Regions from separate parts of the Paenibacillus sp. FSL M7-0896 genome, predicted to be linked through region 1. Evidence: riboswitches for the same ligand, from Rfam matches in the RefSeq annotation. Region 1 holds a riboswitch; each other region holds the start of a gene.
The links. A riboswitch is a leader RNA that binds a small molecule or an ion and turns the genes downstream of it on or off. The one in region 1 is predicted to bind cyclic di-GMP.
Positions count from the first base shown of each region.

Region 2: another riboswitch for cyclic di-GMP. It lies ahead of MKY12_RS00385 (anti-repressor SinI family protein); the one in region 1 lies ahead of MKY12_RS01670 (transglutaminase-like domain-containing protein).
Region 3: another riboswitch for cyclic di-GMP. It lies ahead of MKY12_RS03400 (PA14 domain-containing protein); the one in region 1 lies ahead of MKY12_RS01670 (transglutaminase-like domain-containing protein).

Region 1 covers NZ_CP150250.1:390,868-394,141, forward strand. Annotated here, with positions in the region: gene MKY12_RS01660 (GtrA family protein) at 1-344, shown strand, start outside; gene MKY12_RS01665 (class D sortase) at 412-1,065, shown strand; cyclic di-GMP riboswitch class I at 1,191-1,272, shown strand; cyclic di-GMP riboswitch class I at 1,346-1,426, shown strand; gene MKY12_RS01670 (transglutaminase-like domain-containing protein) at 1,440-2,249, shown strand; rRNA gene MKY12_RS01675 (16S ribosomal RNA) at 2,616-3,274, shown strand, end outside.
Region 2 covers NZ_CP150250.1:92,435-95,708, reverse strand. Annotated here, with positions in the region: gene MKY12_RS00400 (TasA family protein) at 1-524, shown strand, start outside; gene MKY12_RS00395 (TasA family protein) at 562-1,152, shown strand; gene MKY12_RS00390 (helix-turn-helix domain-containing protein) at 1,474-1,806, shown strand; gene MKY12_RS00385 (anti-repressor SinI family protein) at 1,952-2,095, opposite strand; cyclic di-GMP riboswitch class I at 2,130-2,233, opposite strand; gene MKY12_RS00380 (2-oxoglutarate dehydrogenase E1 component) at 2,729-3,274, shown strand, end outside.
Region 3 covers NZ_CP150250.1:814,658-817,931, forward strand. Annotated here, with positions in the region: gene MKY12_RS03395 (sugar phosphate nucleotidyltransferase) at 154-1,527, shown strand; cyclic di-GMP riboswitch class I at 1,665-1,745, shown strand; gene MKY12_RS03400 (PA14 domain-containing protein) at 1,760-3,274, shown strand, end outside.

The sequences.
Region 1 (3,274 bases):
TGCTTAACACGTTCATAGATTTTGCGGTATTTACCCTGCTTCATTCCCTGGGCATGCTTAACACCCCTGCACAGATTATTTCCTACAGTGCCGGGACGGCCAACAGCTTTTTCTGGAATAAGAAGGTGACCTTCAAGGGCGGGAACAGAGGCGGGAATAGCGGCTTTGACCGGATGCAGCTGGTGAGATTTATTGTCCTGAATCTGATGGTGCTGGGCATTTCGGTGCTGCTGATTCATCTGCTGACTGACCGGCTGGGCGTCCAGGTGCTGATGGCCAAGGTACTGGTTACCTTTGTTACAGTAATCATTAATTTCTTTGGAAGCCGGAAGTGGGTATTCTAGAGGTACAGTATGTCTTCCCCGTCCCCTGCGGGGGCAGCACTTATTCTATATTGCGGAGGCGATTGTCATGCGGAAGTTATCCTATTTGATTATACTTGCCGGGGTCCTGATTATGCTCTACCCCAAAGGAAGCGAATGGTACGAGGACCGTCAGCAGCAGAAGCTGCTGGAAGAGGCTGAACAGGCCTATAGTGAAATCGTTCCTTCGGCTACGGCTCCTGCCAGCCAGGATCTGAGCAAGCCTTATGCGGAAGTCACCCAGCTGCTGGCGGAAGAGTCTGGTGCGGAAGAGCCGGTGCCCACTACAGCGCCCGAGATTGAAGTGGGAGGCAAGATCACCGCTATTATTGAAATCGATAAAATCGATCTGAAGCTGCCTGTACTGGAGGGCGCCACCAAGACCAATATGAAGCATGCAGCGGCGCATATGAAGGAGACAGCTCCGATTGGCGCGGTAGGCAATGCAGCGATTGCGGCACATCGGTCAAGAACGGCAGGGCGGCTGTTCAACAGACTGGATGAGGTCGGTAAAGGGGACGCCATTACTGTTATTACAAGCGGACAGGAATACAAATATGTTGTATATGATGTATCTATTGTAGAGCCTACCGATATTTCAGTACTGAAGGGTAAGGATGATGATAAAATTCTGACCCTCATTACCTGTGATCCGCTTGTCAACCCGACCCACAGACTCATCATTCATGCAAAGTTGACCTGATTGTCATAGGACAATGCTGAGAAAGGTCAAAAAACATAAAATTTTAGTCTATTTTTGCGGGAATCTAGTGATTTGGGTCTTGCTAATAGATTGAGATATGGTAAGCTATAACTATGAAAGCTAATACACGATAACGGCAAACCTATCGAAAGGTAGGGACGCAAAGCTACAGGGCCTTCCCGTCATGGATGGCAGCCAGTTACCGAATGAAGAGGCTTTTTTTGTTTGTTTTCATTCTGAATCTGTCATTATGTGGCAGTAGATTGGACAGATAAAGCTTATACGATAACGGCAAACCTATCGAAAGGTAGGGACGCAAAGCTAAAGGGCCTTCCCGTAAGAATGGCAGCCAGCTACCGAAAGGGGTTTTATCCATGAAGAAGTTTTATTTAATGCTGATTACACTTTTTGTGATCGTCACTTCCGTGCAGACAGGCACTGCTCAAGCAGCAAATGCAGATTCAAGCTGGTTAAATGTTGGACAACTTGATCAAGGGGTTATCGGGGTATCGTACGATGTTCCTAAAGACAAGAAGATGAAGCTCATGATTACCAAGGACAATAACAGCTATACTTACAACTTATACACTTCCAAACCGACCGAGACGTTCCCGCTGCAACAAGGTAATGGCTCTTACAAGGTCTCCGTTCTTGAGAATACTACCGGCAACAAATACAAAGTACTATCTTCCGAGACTGTATCTCTTTCAATGAGCAATGTGAATGCCGTATATTTGAGCTCTGTACAGAATGTAAAGTGGAGTTCTTCCGATAAATCCGTTCAAAAGGCAGCCCAGCTTACAAAGGGTCTGACCACAGATGCAGACAAAGTTAAGGCTATCTACAATTACATCGTAGCTAACGTGAAATATGACTACTCTCTGGCCAACAGCGTAAGCACAGATTATATTCCGAACAACGACAACACACTGGCTACCAACAAAGGTATCTGCTACGATTACGCTTCCTTGTTCGCTACTATGCTCCGCAGTGAAGGGATTCCAACCAAGTTGGTTATGGGGAATACAAGCTATGTAACTTCATACCATGCCTGGAACGAAGTGTTCCTGAACGGCAAATGGGTGACGATTGATACTACAGTGGATGCAGGTCTGGGTAAGAAAACAGCATCAACTGAACTGATCAAATCAGCAAGCAAATATACTGCAGCGAAATTCTACTAAGAATAGCTGTAACTATAGCATTATCTGAGAATAACCCGCTTAGTCATTAAGCGGGTTATTTTTATTTATATAAAGGTTGCTTTTTAATAGAAGGATAGGTTATTATAAATAAGCGTTGTTGGAGCGGCAAAGGAAATGAGAGATTACTTAAATAAGTGATTTCAAAAATAAAGCTTGCATTGCTCAGATGAACGTGATATATTATAAGAGTTGCTGGTGACGACAACATTGACACTAACAACGAGCTTGATCTTTGAAAACTGAACAACGAGTGAGTATCTGGAGATCACTTCGGTGAGATCCAAAAATGAGAATGTAAATTCTCGTCAGATGTTTCAAAATGAGCAATCGCTCTTTCTAAATACCAATTTGGAGAGTTTGATCCTGGCTCAGGACGAACGCTGGCGGCATGCCTAATACATGCAAGTCGAGCGGAGTTTGAGAGGAAGCTTGCTTCCTTTCAGACTTAGCGGCGGACGGGTGAGTAACACGTAGGCAACCTGCCCTCAAGCCTGGGATAACTACCGGAAACGGTAGCTAATACCGGATAATTTCTTTTTTCTCCTGAGAGAAGAATGAAAGGCGGAGCAATCTGCTGCTTGGGGATGGGCCTGCGGCGCATTAGCTAGTTGGTGGGGTAACGGCCCACCAAGGCGACGATGCGTAGCCGACCTGAGAGGGTGAACGGCCACACTGGGACTGAGACACGGCCCAGACTCCTACGGGAGGCAGCAGTAGGGAATCTTCCGCAATGGGCGCAAGCCTGACGGAGCAATGCCGCGTGAGTGATGAAGGTTTTCGGATCGTAAAGCTCTGTTGCCAGGGAAGAACGTCCGGTAGAGTAACTGCTACCGGAGTGACGGTACCTGAGAAGAAAGCCCCGGCTAACTACGTGCCAGCAGCCGCGGTAATACGTAGGGGGCAAGCGTTGTCCGGAATTATTGGGCGTAAAGCGCGCGCAGGCGGTTATTTAAGTCTGGTGTTTAAACCTTGGGCTCAACCTGAGGTCGCACTGGAAACTGGGT
Region 2 (3,274 bases), 300 kb from region 1:
CCTTCGCTTACTTCAGCAGCACTTCTACTTCCTCAGCTTCTTTTAACAACGGAACCCTATCACTGCAATCTGACCCCTCCGTCATTGTTAATCTCAGCAATCTCAAGCCGGGTGATACGGTCTTACGGGACTTCAAACTTAAAAATGACGGGACGCTCAATATTCCCAAAGTGGTACTGCGCACCTCATCGGCCATTACAGACGCCCAGGGAGACAACGGCTCCCATAATTTCAAGGATGATATTATTGTGACCTTCCTCGTGAACAAGGATAAGAAGGAATCGCCGCTCCTGGTCATCTCGCTGGCCGATCTGGAGCAGGAGAGTCCCGATCTGGTGGCCCGGGGAATTCTCGGAGCGATCTTAGGCGGAGAGAAGTCCGGCATCAAAGCCGGCACCTCGGATAACCTGACCATCCAGTTCGCCTTCAAGGAGACCCTCCAGCCGCAGAACTATTATCAGGGCGACACGCTTGCACTGACTCTGAATTTCGAAGCCAACCAGGAAAAAGGCACGCTCAAATAATTCCACAAAAACAAACCATTCGAGGAGGAAATAAATAATGGGTATCAAAAAAACATTGGGTCTTGGCGTAGCATCGGCAGCACTGGGCTTGTCTTTAATCGGCGGGGGCACCTTCGCTTACTTCAGCTCCACAGCTACCAGCACGGCAACCTTCGCAGCGGGTACGCTGAAGCTCGGCTCTTCCTTCAATACTCCGGTAGCGCTGACGAATCTGAAGCCGGGAGACTACACCGTCCGCACCTTCACCTTGTCCAATGACGGCACACTGGATATCAAATTCCTCAAGCTTGCCACCACTTACACCGTGACCGATGCCAAGGGCGATAACGCGGGCCAGGATCTCGGAGACCACTTCAAGGTCAAGCTCCTCGATAATACGTACACCGGCGGATCATTAAGCGGTCATGTGCTGTCCGAGATCTCCCTGAAGGATCTGAAAAATACCCCCAGCTACGATCTCGTAGCAGCAGGTGTACTGCCAGGAGGGATTGCCGCCGCCGGGTCCAAGACCTTCAAGATCGCCTTCGAATTCGTAGACAACACGCTCGATCAGAACATTTTCCAGGGTGACGGCTTAGCTCTGAACTGGACCTTCGATGCTCTTCAAGGAGTGGGAGAAGCCAAGTAGATCAGGGGCCAGCCTATACAAGTGAAAATGGCTTTGCCGTCCTTTTATTAGGAAGGCAGCGTTTCAGCAATCCATCAAGACGGCATATCCTCCCTCATCCGGGCCGGGTATGCCGTTTCTTTTTTCCCGCTGCCGGGTTCAAGGATTTTTGTCCGTTTTGCGGATTTTTGTTATACTGACAAGAGAAAACGGCTTTGCCGGCCTTCGAACGGGCGGTACCGTTTCAACGAGAAAGATAAGGAGAATGTATAGCGCGAAGCATATCACTTCTTATTTTTCACCAAAAAAAGTACGGAGGGCGTTGTAATCGTGTCAGATACTATGGGAAGCCGCATCCACAAACTCCGGCTGGAGAAGGGCTATTCGTTATCCGAGCTTGCCGATAAGGCTGATGTGGCGAAATCATACCTCAGTAATGTGGAACGGAACATTCAATCCAACCCCTCCATTCAATTCATCGAAAAAATCGCTGACGCGCTTCAGGTATCCATTCATGCACTGTTGTATGGCGGACTGGCAGAGACGGAAGAACAGGCTCTGGACGGGGAATGGTTCCGGCTTGTTCAGGAGGCCATGGCCTCCGGTATAAGCAAACGCGAATTCAAGGAATTCCTCGATTACCAGAAATGGCGCATGGAACAAAAGGACAACTAGACGGGCATTATATGCCACAGGGAAGACTCCGCACGGCAGGGAGGCCGCCTTCGGCGAAGGCAGCCTTTCAAGCGGCATACAGAAAAGGCACAGCGTACCGGACGCTGTGCCTTTTCTGTATGTATCGCAGCAATGATGACCGCCCTTACATCGCCTGGAGCGCCTTCTCACTTAGAAACCGGCGGATATCCTCCGCCGCGATCCCCGCCTGCTTGGCAGACATCAGCAAGTGCACCCATTCTAAATCCAGATCTACTGCCTGCAGCTCGTCATTCCCCTGGTTGGACATATCCAAGAAATCTCCTCCTAGAATTTTCGCGTCCCCAGGCAGTCCGGCCATCATAGTAGTATTGCTACTTTGTAGTATTTCTACTTTAGATCCGAGACTTTGTGCCCCTGTCTTTCGGCAGGTTTACCTTTTACTGGACCCTTTCCATCATGAAAGGATCTGGCAAGAATCGATGAAACCGTTCTCCGCAATAACATTATACAAGATCATACGCAATTAGTGTGTCGTTTTCTGGAATTTTTTTATGAAAAAATGTGAGGAAACTTAGCTGAAATTGCCAGCGGCTTGTATAAATATTTCCAGTTCCAAGTTCAAACACTAGCTAATAGTTTAATTATACTAAAGGGAACCCCATCCGCCCCGACTTGCCGCTGCACGCAACATCGTATAGAGACAATTACCCATTTGTATGTATAACGGGCTGTTATATGAGTTTTTTCTATTTATGATAGTTCCGTATGAATACTGTAATGAATCATGCCAAATTGCGAACGGATTGACCGAAAGTATGAATTGATTACCCCGCCGGAAAGTAGCACAATAGGATGAGAATGAAACCGCAAACATTTGCAGCTCCGCCAAGTGGCACACTGGATGCCTCGCGTGGAGTTTATCCGTTAGGAGGACCTATTCATGGCAGTCAAAGAGCCCTATAACGACACAGTATGGAGCAAATACTACGGCCCCAACCTGGGCTACATCCAAGAAAGATATGAGCAATTTGTCAAGGACCCCTCTTCTGTTGAACAGCATTACCGCGATCTCTTCACCGTATCCGGCCCCCCTCCACTGGCACCCGATGCCGAGAGGGCTCCAAGGCCTGCCGTATCAGCAGATGCCGAGTGGCTCAAGAAGGCTGTCAAGGCCTCGAAGCTGATCGCCAATATTCGAATATATGGCCATATGGCCGCAGACATTGACCCGCTGGAGCGCAGCACGAACCCGATGGCCAAATGGCTGGAGCTGGAGACCTACGAGCTTACCCGTGAGGATCTTAATGCCCTGCCCGCTTCGCTGATCTGGGATAATGCCCCTGCGGATGTGCATACCGCGATGGATGCCGTCCACAGAATGCGCCAGGCCTATACACAGACCATTGCTTATGAATTCGGGCATGTGCATGATGAACGCGAGCTGCGTTGGCTCAACAGCCAGGCGGAATCGATGACCTCCCCTGCC
Region 3 (3,274 bases), 420 kb from region 1:
ATCTGCTGCAAGCAATATAATCAACAACATCTGGAGACAACAGCGGCCGTAAGCCCAAAATTCCTTGCAGCGACCCTCATAACAGGCGGGATTTTAACTCAGAGTTCCCCGCAATAAGAATACCCAATAACAATACGATATGGAGGGTTCACTATGAAACTAGTACTTCTATCAGGCGGCTCCGGCAAGCGGCTCTGGCCGTTGTCCAATGATTCACGCTCCAAGCAATTTCTGAAGGTACTGGCAAGCCCGGCAGGTGAACCGGAATCAATGGTACAACGGGTATGGAGACAGCTGGAGGAGAACGGCATGGCCGGGTCCTCGTATCTGGCGACCGGGCGCAGCCAGGTGGAGATGATCCAGAGCCAGCTCGGCAGCGAGGTGCCGATCATTGTAGAGCCGGAGCGGCGGGATACCTTCCCGGCTATTGCGCTGACGGCGGCCTACCTGTATTCCATCGCGGGGGTGTCCCCAAGCGAGACCGTGGCGATTCTGCCGGTGGACCCATACGTGGAATCCTCCTTTTTCGAAACGGTGCTGCAGCTGGAGAACACCATGCTGGTGAGCGGGGCGAACCTGGCGCTGATGGGCGTAGTTCCCGAGCATGCTTCGGAGAAATACGGCTACATTATTCCAACGGGCGCAGATGCGGGAGCGAATGGTTACCTGCAAGTGAGCCACTTCCAGGAGAAGCCGGACCGCATCCAAGCTGAGGAGCTAATCAGGCGGGGAGCGCTCTGGAACTGCGGAGTGTTCGCCTTCCGTCTGGGTTACCTGCTGGATATCCTGCAGCGCAAAGGGCTGCCGCTCAATTACGAGGAGCTGCAGAAGCAGTATAAGCTGCTGTCCTCGATTAGCTTCGATTACGAAGTGGTGGAGAAAGAAGAGAACATCGTCGTGCAGCCTTACGCCGGATTCTGGAAAGACCTGGGCACCTGGAATACGCTGACCGAGGAAATGACCAGTAACCATGTCGGCAAAGGCTTCATCACCGCTGACTCCGAAGGCACCTGCCTCATTAACGAGCTGGATATTCCAATCACGGTAATCGGGGCGAAGGATCTGATTATCGCCGCCAGCCCGGACGGCATTCTGGTGACGCACAAGGCCGAGAGTCCGCGGATCAAGGAAGTGCTGAAGACTTTTGAACAAAGACCGATGTACGAAGAGCGCCGCTGGGGCCACTACAAGGTGATCGATTATGTGAAATATGATGAGGGCAACGAGGTGCTGACCAAGCGGATTTTCATCAATGAGGGCAAAAATATCAGCTACCAGCTGCATCACAAACGCAGTGAAATCTGGACCTTCGTCAGCGGGGAAGCCAGCATTGTCATCAATGAGAAGATGCATAAGGTGAAGGCGGGAGATGTGGTGCGGATACCGGAAGGGACCAAGCATGCCATTCTTGCTCTTACCGATGTGGAATTCATTGAGGTGCAGACAGGGTCTGAGCTGGTAGAGGAGGACAATATCCGTATTACTCTGGACTGGGAGGATATCGCTCTACATCAGTTCATTTCGTAGGTCTAACTTATCTATTTAACCAATTGTTACAATTTTAAATCAGGCATTTAGAACTATTTTTTAGACAAAATTTGTTTTTACTCTACATTAAATTTGCATATCGACGATACTTACGGTAAGAGGGATTGATCCTTCCAAAACGACAATGGCAAACCTAATCGAAAGATAGGGACGCAAAGCTATAGGGCCTTCGCAAGAGTGGCAGCCTGGCTACCGAAAGGAAGAGAATATTGTGAAAACTTACCGTAAGTCTCGTTTGCTCTGCGCTGTGCTGTCGCTGGCCGTGGTATTGTCTGCTGTACCCGTGGGACTGGGAATCGCCCCGTCCACTGTCAAGGCTGCTTCCTCTACAGGAGCACCAGTGAATCCTAATGCTTCAGCCGAGGCGGTCAAGCTGCTGAACAGTCTCTATGAGATCTCCGGGAACGGAATCATTACAGGGCAGCATGACTATTTCGAAAGTCCGGATGAGCTGAGCAACAAGCTGAAGGGAACAAGCGGACAATACGCCGCACTGCATGGTTATGAGCTTGGAGCAATCGGTGGACAGAGCGAGAGCGGAGTAGCAGCACAACGCAAAAATATCGTCTGGAGTGCAACGAACTGGTCCAGAGCGGGCGGCATTGTCGCCATGACCTTCCACCAGAATCTGCCGGGCACCAAGTACGAATGGTCCAATGTGCAGAAGCCAATCACTCAGGCACAATTCAACAAATACGTAACTCCAGGGACACCAGAGTATAATGCGCTGATCACTGATCTGGATAAAGTAGCTGTCTCTCTGAAAAGTCTGCGGGATGCTAAGGTTCCGATCCTCTGGAGACCGTACCATGAAATGAACGGCGGCTGGTTCTGGTGGGGCAAGAAAGACAACTTCACTGCACTATGGAATATTATGTATGACCGGTTCGTGAATGTTCATCAGTTAAATAATCTGATTTGGGTATGGAACCCGAATGCGCCGAATGCCAACTCTGATCCCTATGCACGGACCTATCCGGGCGCGGACAGAGTGGATGTGCTGGCAGCAGATATATATAATAACGACTACTCGAATAAATATCATGATGATCTGACCAGCCTGGCTGGCGGCAAACCGATCGGCATCGGCGAGAACGGCGAAATGCCGAACATCTCGAAGCTGAAGCTAACTCAGCAGAATTACGTGTTCATGATGAACTGGGGCAAGATGCTCTATGAGAATAACAGCACGGCGACAATCAAGAATTTCATGAATGACAGCTACACACTGACCCGTGACCAATATAAGGCCTGGTCTGCTCCGGCGGCGGCTCCTAAGCCAACGGCAACGCCGACTGCAACACCAACACCAACACCAACGCCGACTGCAACACCAACACCAACGCCGACTGCAACACCAACGCCGACTGTAACACCAACGCCGACTGCAACACCAACCGTTGCGCCGATTCCGAAGCCGGTCCCAACCTCCGGTGATACGGACAGTAAGCCTGCCCAGAATGGCTTGCTTGGAGAATACTTCAAGAACATGACGCTCTCGGGGACACCGGTTATGGTGCGTAACGATGATGTCATCAGCTTCAATTGGCGCCAGGGTACTCCTAATGCTGCACTCGGTGTAGACTACTTCTCGATTCGCTGGACCGGCCAGATTAAGCCGGCTTACAGTGAGACCTATCAGTTCTATACTACATCGGATGACGGTATCCGCTTGTGGGTGAACGGCACAGCAGTCATCGACAGCTGGGTCAAGCAGAGCGGAACT